3 regions of the Bradyrhizobium sp. HKCCYLR20261 genome follow, and region 1 is predicted to be linked to each of the others. Evidence: predicted binding sites of a transcription regulator. Region 1 holds the regulator's gene; each other region holds the start of a gene.
What was found. Region 1 encodes LexA, which represses DNA repair genes until DNA is damaged. Its sites were predicted from a motif close to TGTTCNNNNTGTGTTCNG; they were not measured.
Positions count from the first base shown of each region.

Region 2: ACQR1L_RS16580 (single-stranded DNA-binding protein) is a predicted target of LexA. The motif match lies at 1,749-1,766, and genes of this name have one in related genera.
Region 3: ACQR1L_RS10715 (YifB family Mg chelatase-like AAA ATPase) is a predicted target of LexA. The motif match lies at 2,138-2,155, and genes of this name have one in related genera.

Region 1 is NZ_JBNPUZ010000006.1:379,855-384,868, reverse strand. It holds gene ACQR1L_RS17175 (ComEC/Rec2 family competence protein) at 1-1,257, shown strand, start outside; gene ACQR1L_RS17170 (hypothetical protein) at 1,396-1,833, opposite strand; gene lexA (transcriptional repressor LexA) at 2,115-2,816, opposite strand; gene ACQR1L_RS17160 (molybdopterin molybdotransferase MoeA) at 3,024-4,235, opposite strand; gene ACQR1L_RS17155 (alpha/beta fold hydrolase) at 4,357-5,014, opposite strand, start outside.
Region 2 is NZ_JBNPUZ010000006.1:259,533-264,546, reverse strand. It holds gene ACQR1L_RS16590 (outer membrane protein) at 1-501, opposite strand, end outside; gene ACQR1L_RS16585 (outer membrane protein) at 695-1,453, opposite strand; gene ACQR1L_RS16580 (single-stranded DNA-binding protein) at 1,928-2,422, shown strand; gene gyrA (DNA gyrase subunit A) at 2,632-5,014, shown strand, end outside.
Region 3 is NZ_JBNPUZ010000004.1:140,738-145,751, forward strand. It holds gene ACQR1L_RS10705 (outer membrane lipoprotein carrier protein LolA) at 151-885, shown strand; gene ACQR1L_RS10710 (DUF2336 domain-containing protein) at 904-1,974, opposite strand; gene ACQR1L_RS10715 (YifB family Mg chelatase-like AAA ATPase) at 2,202-3,740, shown strand; gene ACQR1L_RS10720 (hypothetical protein) at 3,844-4,323, shown strand; gene ACQR1L_RS10725 (ATP-binding protein) at 4,459-5,014, shown strand, end outside.

The DNA.
Region 1 (5,014 bases):
GCACTGGTCGCGGCCGCGTTCTATCTGCTGCTGTCGGGTGCCGAGGTCGCCACGCAGCGATCGTTCTTCATGACGGCCGTGGTGCTGATCGCCGTGATGGTCGATCGCCGCGCCGTCACCTTCCGCACGCTCGCGGTGGCCGCCATGATCGTCCTGATCGCGGCCCCCGAAGCGCTGGTGCATCCGAGCTTCCAGATGTCGTTCGCGGCCACGCTCGGCCTCGTCGCGCTGGTGCAGTTCGGCCTGCCGAGACTGTTCGCGACCCCCGACAGTTCGACCACGCAGCGCATCGCGCTGTGGGGCGGCCGGGAACTGTCCATGCTGCTGCTGGCCTCGCTGATCGCGGGGCTCGCGACGACGCCCTATGCCGCCTTCCATTTCCACCGCATCACGCCCTATGGCGTGCTCGCCAATCTCGCGGCGATGCCGGTGGTCTCGGTGCTGGTGATGCCGGCGGGCCTGCTGGGCCTGCTCGCAGCGCCGTTCGGCCTCGATGGCCCCTGGTGGACGCTGATGGGCTGGGGCATCGACTGGATGATCGCCGTGACGCGCTGGGTGGCGGCGCTGCCCGGTGCCGTCGGCCGTATCCCGGCGTTCGGCATCGGCCCGCTGATCGCGGCCAGCCTGGGCCTCATCCTGATCGGCCTGTTGCGCACGCCGCTGCGCTGGTCGGGCGCCGTGCTGCTGGCGGCGGCCACGGCCTGGGCCGCGATGACGCCCCGTCCCGATATTCTCGTCTCCGGCGATGGCCGCGCGGTGGCCGTCCGCGGCCGCGACGGACGCCTGCATGTGATGCGCAGCGGCAAGGACGTGTTCGTCACCAAGGAATGGCTCGCGGCCGACGCCGACGCGCGGCTGCCCGCCGATTCGTCGCTTGGTGACGGCGTGTCCTGTGACGAGCAGGGCTGCGTGGTCGCGATGGCAGACGGCCGCATCGTCGCGCTGGCGCTGCGGGTCGATGCACTTGCCGACGATTGCACCCGCGCCGCGCTGGTGGTGACGGCGCGCTCGGCCCCACAGTCGTGCGAGGCTGCCGTGATCGACCGTCCGCGCCTGCAGCAGCAGGGGGCCTTGATGCTCGTGCAGAACGGCAAGGGCCTTGCCGTCACGCCGGTGCGCGCCGACGGCACGGGCCGGCCGTGGTGGCCGGCACCCGCCGAGCCCAGCGAGTTCGAGGCGACGCTGACGCCGCGCGCGCCACCGTCGCGCGCGCAGGACGCGACACCGCCTGACACGGAGCAGGCTGGAGAGGATTAGTCCTTGGGTCGAATGCAGCACACGACACCGGCGCCGCAACGGTCGGCTCCGGAGTAGAGCCGGTCGACGATTGCGGCGTCAGCGTGCGATCCGCATGACAATGAGCTGACGCTCAGCCCATCGAATGTTGCGCGTGGCTCAGGTGATGCTGATGCGGCGGATTGGCGTCGGCTGCTGCGCCGGCGCCTCCTCCGCGATCTCGCGTCGTTCGCCCGGCTGCTTGCTGACCGGCAATTGCAGCACGGTGACGCGCTGGCCCTCGCAGAGCTGAGTCACCAGCACATGGCGTCCATCCGCGAACTCGATCGCGTCGTGATGGCGGTCGGGAATGTGCTTCTCGATGGTGTTGAACTTGGCGACGCGCTCGCGGATCGTGCGGGTCCACAGCCAGCGGCTGTCGTAGCGAACGTCCTCGGCAAAGGCGAGCTCGGTGCCGGGCAGCATGCAGACCGCGACGGTCGGCTCGCTTTCCAAGGCGAAGCCGCGGGTCGCGGTGCCGCGGAACGTCGTCGAGATCAGCGTCTCGCCGACTTTGGCGGGACGGGAGGCAACGGCATGGAGGCTGTAGTCACACATCGGATCGCTCCTCGTTCAGAGATAGCTGACCCACGCTCCCCCCGGACAGGCGCAGGCCTCTATCAGAGTGGACATCGGGAGCGATGTTAGCGCGCGCTTCGCGGCAATTCTGCGCTGATCTGCAGTGCGCGCGGGCGCTGCCGATCACAAGCGTTTGAGTGTGCCGCGCTGCACATCATGATGTGCATTCTCAACTGACTCATAAATAGGCGGCCGCGAGTCCGGGCGGCTCACACCGCCGATCTGCTGGGCAGATCCGGCGGCCTCGCAGACGCCGGGACTCAGTACTTCCGGTACAGCCCGACCAGCTTGCCCTGGATCTTCACCCGGTTGGGCGGCAGGATGCGCACCTCATACGCCGTGTTGGCCGGCTCCAGGGCGATCGACGCGCCGCGGCGGCGGAAGCGCTTCAACGTCGCTTCCTCGTCGTCGATCAGCGCCACGACGATGTCGCCGGTGTCGGCGGACTCGTTGCGCTGGATCAGCGCCATGTCGCCGTCGAGGATGCCGGCGTCGACCATCGAATCGCCGCGGACTTCGAGCGCGTAGTGTTCGCCATTGCCAAGCATGTCGGCCGGCACGCTGATGGTGTGGCTGCGCGTCTGCAGCGCCTCGATCGGCGTACCCGCGGCAATCCGGCCCATCACCGGCACCGCGACGGGACGCTCACCATCGTCGAGCGCCGGTGTCGATGTGCGAACCTTGCCGAGATTGCCCTCGATCACCGACGGCGTGAAGCCGCCGCGCCGGTTGTTGGCGGCCTGCGAGAGCTCGGGCAGCTTGATCACCTCGATCGCGCGGGCGCGATTGGGCAGCCGGCGGATGAAGCCGCGCTCTTCGAGAGCTGTAATCAGCCGATGGATGCCGGACTTGGAGCGCAGGTCGAGCGCATCCTTCATCTCGTCGAAGGACGGCGGCACGCCGGCTTCCTTGAGCCGTTCGTTGATGAACCGCAGAAGTTCGTACTGTTTGCGCGTCAGCATCTCGACCTGGTCCCCGGTTGGTTGTCGTCCGAAGTTCTCAAGAGCTCTTGCGTCCCAGAGCCAGACTGGACGACCGTCATTCACGTCACCCGCAACATACTAAAAACAAATCATGAACGGACACTATCTGTTCGATGTGTGTTCTGCAATCCTAAAAATATGATGAATGGACCGAGCTTTACCGGAGGAAGCCCACCCACCGACGCCTCACCTGGGCAGGCGCAGGATCTCGCAAGGGCTGCCTGCGGGAGCCTTCGGCGCGAAGGCCGGACGGATCACCAGCGCCTGCGAAAGCGCGAGATTCCCGAGCAGAGACGAATCCTGCTGGTTCACCGGCGTGGCGATCAGCGTGCCGTCGGGGCGCTCTTCCAACTGCGCGCGCAGATAGTCCTCGCGTGAGTCGTTCGGCCCGAGTTCGCGGCCGAGCAGGGCGGTCTCGCGCGGCGGCGCGACCTCCTCGCGCCCGAGCAGGGCACGAATCAGCGGCACCAGGAACAGGATGGCGCAGACATAGGACGACACCGGGTTGCCCGGCAGGCCGATCACCCTCATGCCGCCGAGCCGGCCGTGCATCATCGGCTTGCCCGGCCGCATCGCGATCTTCCAGAACGCCATCTCGACGCCTTCGGCCTCGAGGGCTTGCTTGACCAGATCATGGTCGCCGACCGAGGCGCCGCCGGTGGTGATCAAGATATCTGCGCCGGACTCGCGTGCCCGGCGGATGCCGGCCACGGTGGCCTCCATCGTGTCGACGGCGATGCCGAGATCAATCGGCTCGGCACCCTCGCTACGCACCAGCGCCCGCAGCGCATAGCCGTTGGAGTAGACGATCTGGCCGGGACCGGGCTCGGAGCCCGGCATCACCAGTTCGTCGCCGGTCGCGAGCAGCGCCACCTTGGGCCGCCGCCGCACCGGCAGCGCCGGATGATTCATGCTGGCCGCCAGCGACAGGTCGCGGTCGCTGAGCCGGCGTCCGGCCTTCAGCAGCACCATGCCCTGGTGGAAGTCGACGCCAGCGGGGCGGATGTGCCGGCCCTTGATGGCGGCCTCATTGACGACCACATGGCCGCCCTCCGCGGTCGTATCCTCCTGGATGACGACCGCATCGGCGCCCTCCGGCACGACGCCGCCGGTGAAGATGCGCGCCGCCTCGCCAGCGCCGACCACGCGATCGAACGGCCGCCCGGCCGCGACCTCGCCGATCACCTTGAGCTTGGCGCCCGGCCTGTCGGCATCGGCCGCCCGCAGCGCGTAACCGTCCATCGCCGACATCGCCTCCGGCGGCTGCGTCCGCAGTGCTGCCAGGTCGCGCGCCAGGATGCGGTGGAATGCCTCGTCCAGCCCGACCATCTCCTCAGGCAGCGGCTCGGCGCCGGCAAGCACCGCGGACAACGCATCGGACACCGGCATCAAGGCCATCAGAGTTCCTTTGGAAGGAAGCGGACGAGTCGAGGGAGTCGCGTTCTAACCGAACGCGCAGGGCGGGGCCAAGGGGCCAATCCGACCGGTGCCTTGGGGAGCAGCCTCGCGCGGGGCGCTCTTACAATGTGGCGAGAAACCTCGTGATCAGTCCGGTGACCTCCGCGGGCTGTTCGAGGCTCGGCAGATGCGCAACACCGGTGATCCCGTGACCGGCCGCGTTCGGCATCGTCGCAGCAAGCAATCGGCTTCGCTCCTGGATATGAGGAAAGTCGAGGTCGCCCCAGATCACGAGCGCCGGCGCGGTGATCTCGCCGAGGCGCGGGAAGGCAGGTGTCACGTCGAGACTTGCGCCCACCGGCGCTGCGCGCAGCGCGGCGGCGTTCTTCTGCAGAAACATGTCGCGCAACTCGCCCGATACGCGCCCATCAGGTGCGAGCGGACCGTCGAGCCAGAGATGCGCCTTGAGCATGCTGACGCGGTCCCAATCGCGTGCCGCCTCTGCTGCGGCGACATCGCGCAGCAGCGCCGTGATGGCCGGTGGGTAGACCGGCTCTGGCGCTCCGCTGATCGATGGCGCGATCAGAACGAGGGCACGTGTCCGCGACGGCTGCGCCAGCGCGAAGTCGAGCGCGATCTTTCCGCCTTGCGAACAGGCGACAAGCGTCGCCTGCCGGCCCGGCGCGAGCGCATCGATCACCGCGAGCAAGTCGGCAACCGGTGAATGGTCTTCGATCTCTGCCACCGTCTCTCCGAAGCCGCGGCGATCGTAGGAGATC
Region 2 (5,014 bases), 120 kb from region 1:
GGCGGTGCCCAGGCCGTTGTACTTCTCACCCGCGACCGCGGCGCCGCCCTTCACGTACCAGAGCACGTTATTCCAGGTGTAGCCGATCTGGCCGGTGAACACGCCGATGCCGTTGATCTTGGTCTGGTTGGTCACGGCCGGGGCGAGCTGGCTGACATTGCTGCCCTTGAGGTTGGCCCAATTGCCCTGGGCCTCGACCCCGAACACCCAGCCGCCCGCCTGCCAGCGATAGCCGATCTGGCCACCGGCCAATGCTCCGGTCGCGTCGTGGCAACCTTCCGCGTTGGTGGCGGCCACGCCGCCGAAGGTGACGTTGTTGGTCCAGCAGGTGCGGGCGAAGCCGCCGCCGGCATTGAGGCCGACGTAGAAGCCGCTCCAATCATAGATCGCAGCGATCATCGCAGGCGCTTTGGTGAAGGTGCGCGCGGGCAAGTCGGCAGCGATGGCCGGCGCAAGCCCCAGCGCCAGCGAAGTTGTCGCCCCCAGCAACAGACTTCTCATCGCATTCCCCAAACCTAGTCCGACGCCCGCACGCACGCTCTCACCAACGCCCACCCGCGACGCCTTGATAGCCCCTCTGACCGGAAAAAGCCGTCACCCAAACGACACAGCCGGCGAGCAAGTGTCGGGACCAGCACACAAAAAAAGGCCGGCGCGAGGCCGGCCTTTCGACAAATTCAAGTTCAGGTTGCGATCAGTAGCGCGACAGGGCCGGGCCGCCGAAGTGATAGGAGATGCCAGCCTTGACGGTGTGGATGGTGTCGTTCCACTCCGAGCGGTTGGCGGCGACCGGCGGGTTGTTGTACTGCAGCGTGCTGCGGCCGAAGTCGATGTAGTTGTACTCGACCTTGGCCGACCAGTTCGCCGCGAACATGTACTCGGCGCCAGCGCCGACGGTCCAACCCCAACGCCAATCATTGACGGAGCCGCCGAACGCCGGTCCGAGCAGGCCACGGTCGTAGCGATGCTGGAAGTCTCCGACCGAGGCACCGCCGCTGACGAAGAGCAAAGCGGGGCCTGCAGCCCAGCCGAGACGGCCCTTGATGTCGCCGAAGCCGCGCAGGTGCGTGAAGTAGGAATCGCCGAAGCCGGCGTTGATCTCGGCCGAACGGCCGTTGATGTCGGCCCAGTGGTAGTCGCCTTCGAGGCCGAACACGATGTTGTCGACCTGCCAATTGTAGCCGACCACGCCGCCGACGAAGCCGCCGTTGAAGTCGTAACGCTGCGTCGGGGTGAAGCCGACGACGTTCGGTCCACCGAAGTAGGTCTCGTCGCTGCGGCCCCAGCCGCCGCCGCCCTGCACGCCGAGATAGAAGCCGGTCCAGGTCGGGAGCGGCGCGGGCGCGGCGATCGGCGCCTTCGTGTAGGGGCGGGCGGCGAGATCAGCGGCGCTCGCGGGGGTCAGCGACCCCAACACCATCAAGCTGACTGCTCCAAGAAAAATTCGTTTCATCCCAAGGTTCATCCCAAGTCTCCCGCTTTTGGCGTCTCCACAGGGTCCCCGGAGGCGCACATTCTGTGAGTGGGTGCGACCGCGGATGCGGCCTCAATCCATCCGAAAATATACGCGATTCAACCCTCGATACCGTCTCCCAAAAGCCACAGGAGGGGAGGAAGTGAGGCGATCTAAGTTTATGTAAGTTAAAGAATTTTTGACCATTCGCGGGAACTTTTCAGGGTTCCGTTTCTCGGCCGTCGGGTTCCATCGGGTTCCATGGAACTCCACGCATGGTTGCATACACAGGCGGGCGAACAAAACTGGAACAATCGGCGCTGGCCTGCTATATGTGGATAAGCGACGAGAAGGCAGGTGGCCGGCGCGGCAACCGTATAGGGTCCGCCGCGAGAGGAAGGGGTGAGCCACCGTGGGCCGAGAGGCCGGTGGGCCACAGCCGGCCCGGTGATCTGAAAACCGCGGGAGAGTGTGATGGCGGGTAGTGTGAACAAGGTGATTCTGGTCGGAAATCTGGGCAAGGACCCCGAGATCCGGCGGACGCAGGATGGGCGGCCGATCGCCAATCTGAGCATCGCGACGTCGGAAACGTGGCGCGACAAGAACACCGGCGAGCGCAAGGAAAAGACCGAGTGGCACCGGGTGGTGATCTTCAACGAAGGTCTCTGCAAGGTCGCCGAGCAGTATCTCAAGAAGGGCTCCACGGTGTACATCGAGGGCGCGCTGCAGACCCGCAAATGGACCGACCAGAGCGGCGTCGAGAAGTACTCGACCGAGGTGGTGCTGCAGGGCTTCAACTCGACCTTGACGATGCTCGGTGGCCGTGGCGGCGGAGGCGGGGGCAACTTCGCCGACGACACGGGCGGCGGCGATTTCGGCATGAGCAGCCCGTCCTCGGCGCCTGCGCCGCGCCGCCCGATGGCAGCCGCCAGCCGCAACAGCGACATGGACGACGACATTCCGTTCTGAGGTGAAAACGCGCGCGGGAAACCCGGCTCCGGCCGGGCCGCGCGCGACGCCCGCGGCCACCGTCGACCGCAACGTAAGATCTCGTTAAGTCGCTGGAAATGCGGCTATAAAAACCTTCGCGCGGGAACGTGGAGGGGTGGCCTGCCGCGACGCGATGCGCTATATGATTCCAAGCGATTTTCGCGTGTCAAAACCGACCGGTATCCCCTTTGTCCGATAAAGAAGATGAGAAGCCCGGCGAGCCGGGCGGACCTTCCGACATTCGTCCCGTCTCCATCCTCGATGAGATGAAGCGCTCCTACCTCGATTACGCGATGAGCGTGATCGTGGCGCGGGCGCTGCCCGATGCGCGCGACGGCCTGAAGCCCGTGCACCGGCGCATCCTCTACGGCATGTACGAGAACGGCTTCGAGTGGAACAAGCCGTACCGCAAGTCGGCGCGCACCGTCGGCGACGTCATCGGTAAATACCATCCGCACGGCGACCAATCGGTCTATGACGCGCTGGTGCGCATGGCGCAGGACTTCTCGATGCGCGTGCCGCTGATCGACGGCCAGGGCAATTTCGGCTCGGTCGACGGCGACATGCCGGCGGCGATGCGCTACACGGAATCGCGCCTGACCAAGATCGCGCAGTCGCTGCTCGACGATCTCGACAAGGACACCGTCGACTTCCAGCCGAACTACGACAATTCGGAACGAGAGCCGTCGGTGCTGCCGGCGAAGTTTCCGAACCTGCTCGTCAACGGCGCCGGCGGCATCGCCGTGGGCATGGCGACCAACATCCCGCCGCACAATCTCGGCGAGGTCATCGACGCCTGCATCGCGCTGACCGACAATCCGGCGCTGTCGATCGACGAGCTCAACCAGATCATCCCCGGACCGGACTTCCCGACCGGCGGCATCATTCTCGGCCGCGCCGGCATCCGCTCCGCCTATCACACCGGCCGCGGCTCGATCGTGATGCGCGGCAAGGTGACGATCGACACCATCCGCAAGGATCGCGAGGCGATCCTGATCACGGAAATCCCGTACCAGGTCAACAAGGCCTCGATGGTCGAGCGCATCGCCGAGCTGGTGCGCGAGAAGAAGATCGAGGGCATCTCGGATCTGCGCGACGAATCCGACCGCGACGGCTTCCGCGTCGTCGTCGAGCTCAAGCGCGACGCCGTGCCGGACGTGGTGCTGAACCAGCTCTACAAGTTCACGCCGCTGCAGACCAATTTCGGCGCCAACATGGTGGCGCTCGATGGTGGTCGTCCGCAGACGATGAACCTCAAGGATCTGCTGACCGTGTTCGTGGCGTTCCGCGAACAGGTGGTGACGCGGCGGACCAAGTTCCTGCTCAACAAGGCGCGCGACCGCGCCCACATCCTGGTCGGCCTCGCCATTGCGGTCGCCAATATCGACGAGATCATCCGCGTTATCAGAACCTCGCCCGATCCCAACACCGCGCGCGAAACCCTGATGTCGCGCGACTGGCCGGCGCAGGACGTGGCGGCAATGATCACCCTGATCGACGATCCGCGCCACCGCATCAATCCGGACGGCACCGCGCGGCTGTCGCTCGAGCAGGCCAAGGCCATTCTCGATCTGCGCCTGCAGCGCCTCACCGCGCTCGGCCGCGAGGAGATCTCCGACGAGCTCGACAAGCTCGCGCTGGAGATCGCCGACTATCTGGACATCCTGCGCTCGCGCGCCCGCGTCCAGGACATCGTCAAGACCGAGCTGTCGGCGATCAAGGCCGAGTTTGCCACCCCGCGCCGCACCGTCATCGCCGAGCAGGAAGGCGAGATGGAGGACGAGGACCTGATCCAGCGCGAGGACATGGTCGTGACCGTGTCGCACGCCGGCTACACCAAGCGCGTACCGCTGTCGGCCTATCGTGCGCAGCGCCGCGGCGGCAAGGGCCGCACGGGCATGCAGACCCGCGAGGAGGATTTCGTCAGCCGGCTGTTCGTGGCCTCCACGCATACGCCGGTGCTGTTCTTCTCGTCGCGCGGCCAGGTCTACAAGGAGAAGGTCTGGCGGCTGCCGATCGCAGCCCCCAACGGCCGCGGCAAGGCGCTGATCAACATCCTGCCGCTCGAGCAGGGCGAGCGCATCACCACGATCATGCCGCTGCCGGAGGATGAATCCTCCTGGGCCAATCTCGACGTGATGTTCGCCACGACCGGCGGCAATGTCCGCCGCAATAAGCTGTCGGATTTCGTCGACGTGCGCCGCTCCGGCATTATCGCGATGAAGCTCGACGAGGGCGAGGAGATCGTCAACGTCCAGATCTGTACCGAGCGCGACGACGTGCTGCTGACGGCGGCCGGCGGCCAGTGCATCCGCTTCCCCGTCACCGATGTGCGCGTCTTCACGGGCCGCACCTCGATGGGCGTGCGCGGCATCGCGCTCGCCGAGGGCGACAAGGTGATCTCGCTGTGCATCCTGCGCCATGTCGAGACCACCTCGGACGAGCGCACGGCGTATTTGAAGATGCGCCGGGCGATGTCGGGCGACGCGACGACCGAGGAGCCGGTCGAGACCGAAAGCGAGGAGGCGGCCGCGGGTGCGATCCAGCTGTCGCAGGAGCGCTATGTCGAGA
Region 3 (5,014 bases), on a different contig from region 1:
CGAACCACGATAGAAACGCGGAAACATCAGGACGCCGTTTTGAAAAGCCCCTTGTTGAACAGCACGTTTTCATCTCCAGCGGCCCGGCGCGGCCGCCGCCTGTCGGCGCTTCTCGCCGGCGGCGTGGTCTGCGCCACTTGGGCGGGATTGATGGCGGGAGCAACGGTTCCTGCCGCCGCCCAGAGCACGGCCGCCCCCAAGGCGGGGCAGAAGAGCGGCCCGCTCAGCGCCGCCGATGCCCAGCGCGGCGGTCCCGCCACCACCCAGGCCACGCCGCCAAATCCGATCATTCCCGATCCCCGGCGCAACGTGCCGGCAAGCATCTTCACCTCGTTCGACGCCAACCAGAAGGCGCAGGCGGCCAAGGTCAGCGCCTATCTGTCCTCGTTGCAGACCTTGGTCGGAAACTTCGTTCAGGTCGGCCCGGACGGCAGCAAGACCAAGGGCGATTTCTACATCCAGAAGCCCGGCAAGGTGCGCTTCGAATATGAGCCGCCGACGCCGATCGACATCGTCGCCGACGGCTCGTCGCTGGTGGTGCGCGACCGCAAGCTGGCGACCCAGGACGTCTACCCGCTGTCGCAGACGCCGCTGCGCTATCTGCTGTCCGACCGGATCGACCTGCTCAAGGACACCAACGTCATCGCGGTGTCCTCGGACGATCTCTATGTGACGATCACGATCGAGGAGAAGCAGGCGCTGATCGGCACCAGCCGGCTGATGCTGATGCTCGGCGCCAAGGACGGCCAGCTCAAGCAGTGGACCGTGACCGATCCGCAAGGCTACGACACGACCATCGCCGTCTACAACCTCGACACAACGAAGAAGCTCGATCCGGCGATGTTCAAGATCGACTTCACCAACTACAGCACGCCGCCGGGCTGACGCCGGGCGGCGCACCGCTCAGCGCGACTCGAGGCCGCGGACCTTCCACTGCGCCTCGGACAGCGCGAGCTTCTCAAAGCGCTTGCGCGCCTCCTCGACGTCGTCGGCGGCAAGCGCGTCGCAGCCGGGACGCGCGCGCAGGATCATCGCGGTCGTCGCCCAGCCCAGCCGCGCCGCCTTGCAGGCCAGCAGCAGATCCATCAGGCGATCATCCTGCAGCAGCGATTCGATCGTCTCGATCGAGACCACGCACAGCAGCGCGAGCGCCGCGATCACGGCGGGAAAATCGCCGGTGACGCAGAAGCGATTGACGGCGGAGTCGCCGAGCTTGCCGCTGCGATTGAGCGCGGCGACCTCGGCCTTGACCTGCTCATAATCCCACATCGCCCGCATCGCGGCGCCCGACGACCGGGTCGGCGCGGCCTGCAGCGTGGCGCGGGTCGCCGGCGGCGCGGCCTTGATGAAGCGGGTGCGGGCGGCCTCGCTGGCGGCGGCGACGAAAGCGCGCGACAGCTTGGCCGGGAGATCGGTGCGCAGCGCCAGCTTCTCGGCCAGGTCCTCGTCGCGCTCGGCGATCTTGAACAGGCTGCGATAGCCGTCCTCGGAGAGTTTCGCGGTGAGGTTCTGCGCCAGCGCCATGCGCACGGCCGGGAAGCCGCGGGCGATCAGCTGCGTCGTGAGACTGTCGCCGATGCCCCTGCGGCTGGCGATGGCGGCCAGATGCGCCGGGCTGCCGGCCCGGATGAACTCCGCGAGATCGCGTTCGGTCAGCACGGCCGCCTTGGCCAGCATCGGACCTGCGACCCGCAATTCGGGATGCACCGCGAGCAGACGGACGGTGGCGTAGGGCGCACGCTCGACACCGGCGAGCGCCATGCTCAATTCGGCTACCAGCTCGGTCGCGACCTGCGGCATCAGCCGGGCGAACATCTGGTCATAGAGATCGAGCTGCTCGTCCGACGCTGGACGCGGGCCGGCGAGGAACAGGCTGGTGGTCCGGCGCAGCATGTCGGTGGCGAGTTCGGACACCGTCCTCGCCTCACCGGCGGGCGTTTTGACGGATGGAGCTGCCGCAGGCGCTGGGGGCATTGCAATTCTCTCATGGTCGGCGCCGGCCGGCTGTCAGGCGGCGCGCATCGCTCATCAATTTGCGGAAGAATGCGAAGGCCGGACTAAAGGGGCGTTAAGCCAACCACGGGGAACTACGGAAGCGTCAGGCCGTCGTTAACGGATTTCACCCGGCCCGGTCCAATGTTCTCGTCTTGTTCTTGCGAACGCCCTCCGCTTCCGCTAGCCTCTGCATCGGGAGGGGCACCATGGTCCAGCGCGTTTCCACCGTCGCCTTCGAGGGGATCGAGGCCCGCGCGGTCGACGTGCAGGTCCAGGTCGCGCCGGGACTGCCGGCGTTCGCGATCGTTGGCCTCCCGGACAAGGCCGTGTCGGAGGCGCGCGAACGAGTCCGCTCGGCGCTGATCGCCTCTGGCCTCGCGCTGCCGGCGCGGCGGATCACCGTCAACCTGGCGCCCGCCGATGTGCCGAAGGAAGGCAGCCATTACGACCTGCCGATCGCGCTCGGGCTGATGGCCGCCATCGGCGCGATTCCGCCGGATGCGCTGAGCGGCTTCACCGTGCTTGGCGAGCTTGGCCTCGACGGCTCGCTCGCGCCCGTCGCCGGCGTGCTGCCGGCAGCGATTGGCGCCAATGCGCGCGAGGAGGGGCTGATCTGTCCGGCCGCCTGCGGCGCCGAGGCGGCGTGGGCCAGTCCCGACCTGCAGATCATCGCGGCGACATCGCTGATCCAGATCGCCAATCACTTCAAAGGCACGCAGGTGCTGTCGCGCCCGCAACCGAAAATCCAGGAGGCGCCCGCGAGCCTGCTCGACCTGCGCGACATCAAGGGCCAGGAAAGCGGCAAGCGGGCGCTGGAGATCGCAGCCGCCGGCGGCCATCATTTATTGATGATCGGAAGTCCAGGTGCCGGCAAGTCGATGCTGGCGGCGCGGCTGCCTTCGATCCTGCCGCCGCTGTCGCCGGCCGAGCTGCTGGAGGTCTCGATGATCGCGTCGGTCGCCGGCGAGATCGAGGGCGGCGCGCTGACCAACCGGCGGCCGTTCCGCAGCCCGCATCATTCCGCCAGCATGGCGGCGCTGACCGGCGGCGGCCTGCGCGCGCGGCCCGGCGAGATCTCGCTGGCGCATCAGGGCGTGCTGTTCCTCGACGAGCTGCCGGAGTTCGATCCACGCGTGCTGGATTCACTGCGCCAGCCCTTGGAGAACGGCGAGGTCTCGATCTCGCGCGCCAATCACCGCGTCACCTACCCTGCCCGCTTCATGCTGGTCGCCGCGATGAACCCCTGTCGCTGCGGCAATGCTTTCGAGCCCGGCTATGCCTGCAAGCGCGGCCGCATCGACCGCTGTACCGCCGACTACCAGACCCGTATCTCCGGCCCGCTGATGGACCGCATCGACCTGCGCATCGAGGTGCCCGCCGTCACCGCCGCCGACCTGATCCTGCCGCCGTCCAAGGAAGGCTCCGCCGAGGTCGCGGCCCGCGTCGCCGCCGCGCGCGACCTGCAACGCGCCCGCTACGCCAAGGCCGGCCTGCCGCACATCCGGACCAACGCCGAAGCGCCGGCCGCCGTGCTCGACGACATCGCCAAGCTCGATGCGCCCGGACAGAAGCTGCTGCGCGAGGCCGCCGAGACGATGCGGCTGTCGGCGCGCGGCTATCACCGCGTGCTGCGCGTCGCGCGTACGCTGGCCGATCTCGACCATGCCGAGACGATCGGCCGGCTGCATCTGGCGGAGGCCCTTTCCTATCGCGCCCTGGCCGAGGACAATCGGCACGCGGCGTAACCGCGACGCCCTCCATCAACGCTCTGGTAACGACTTCTCTTTACGCTCCGACAACCATAAGGCCCGCGTTTCCGCCCCTAGGCCTGTTGCGTCGGTGCGTGTCATGTTGCGTTTCAAGGTCATCGTGTCGGCCGTGCCGCTGATCGCGGCCGCTGTCTTTGCCAAGATTGAGTTGGCGCCCTCCGCCCAGCCCTGCATTGCCATCGGCGCCGACAGCGTCCTGCTCGGCTCGGGCCCGTTCCACGCCGATCTCCATGTCGACTTCACCGACGATCCCGCACGCGCGACGGTGCGCGTGGCGCTGGCCGACAGTCCGGAGACGGCCGATTTCGTGGTCGTGGATGATGCGCCTGGCCGGGAGGATCAGGGCTGCGGCATGAGCGCCGCCACCCAGGTCGTCGCGATCGCCGCCGATCCGCATCCGGACGCGACGCTGATCTATCTCGCCCGTGACGATGCGGCGGATGGCCGCGCCGACTATCGCATCTATGTGCGCTCCAGCCGCACCAGCGCGCGCGAAGCGGCGGCGCTGATCGTCGCGGCACGCAGTCACTCGCCTTCCCCGGTCAATCCGGTGCTGTGACCCGGACTAACGTCCGGTTCACCATCTCTGCACGGGCGTTGCACGTGTGGAGCAGCCTTCAAAGTCTCGGCAAGACCGACGTCGCATGGTGCGGGTCGGCAACGACATTGGAATCGAGATCGTCGGGGACGAGCGATGGGACGGATGTTTCATATCAGGCTGCAGCTGCGCCGCTTCATGCGCCGTCACCGCACCATCTTCGCGATCCTGCGCTCGCTGATGATCTTCTCCGCCGGGTTCGGTGGCGCCTATGGCTTCATCAAAGCCAGCATCTCCGAGAATTCCGGCTACAACCCGCACGCCTTCGCGATCGGCGCCAGCTTCCTGTTCGCGCTCGCCTGCGTCGGCCTGGCCACGCTCAGCATGCGGCTGCGCTTCGTGAAGAAGAAGCTGCACAAGATCGCGCTTCACAACGAAGTTCTGGCCGACCGGAACTGGGAGCTGCAGGAGGCCGAGCAGCGGGCGCGGCATCTGTTCGAGCAGCAGGGCGATCTCATCGTCATGCGCGAGCAGGACGGCAGGATCGTGTTCGTCAACGACGCGTTCTGCCAGACGGCCGGTCTCGACCGCGAGAACCTGGTCGGCAGCCGCTTCGCCTTCGGGCTGATCGAGCAGGGCGACAGCGCGCTCGAGCCCAGCGGCACGCGCGTGCACGACCAGCGCATCGACAGCGCGATCGGGCCGCGCTGGA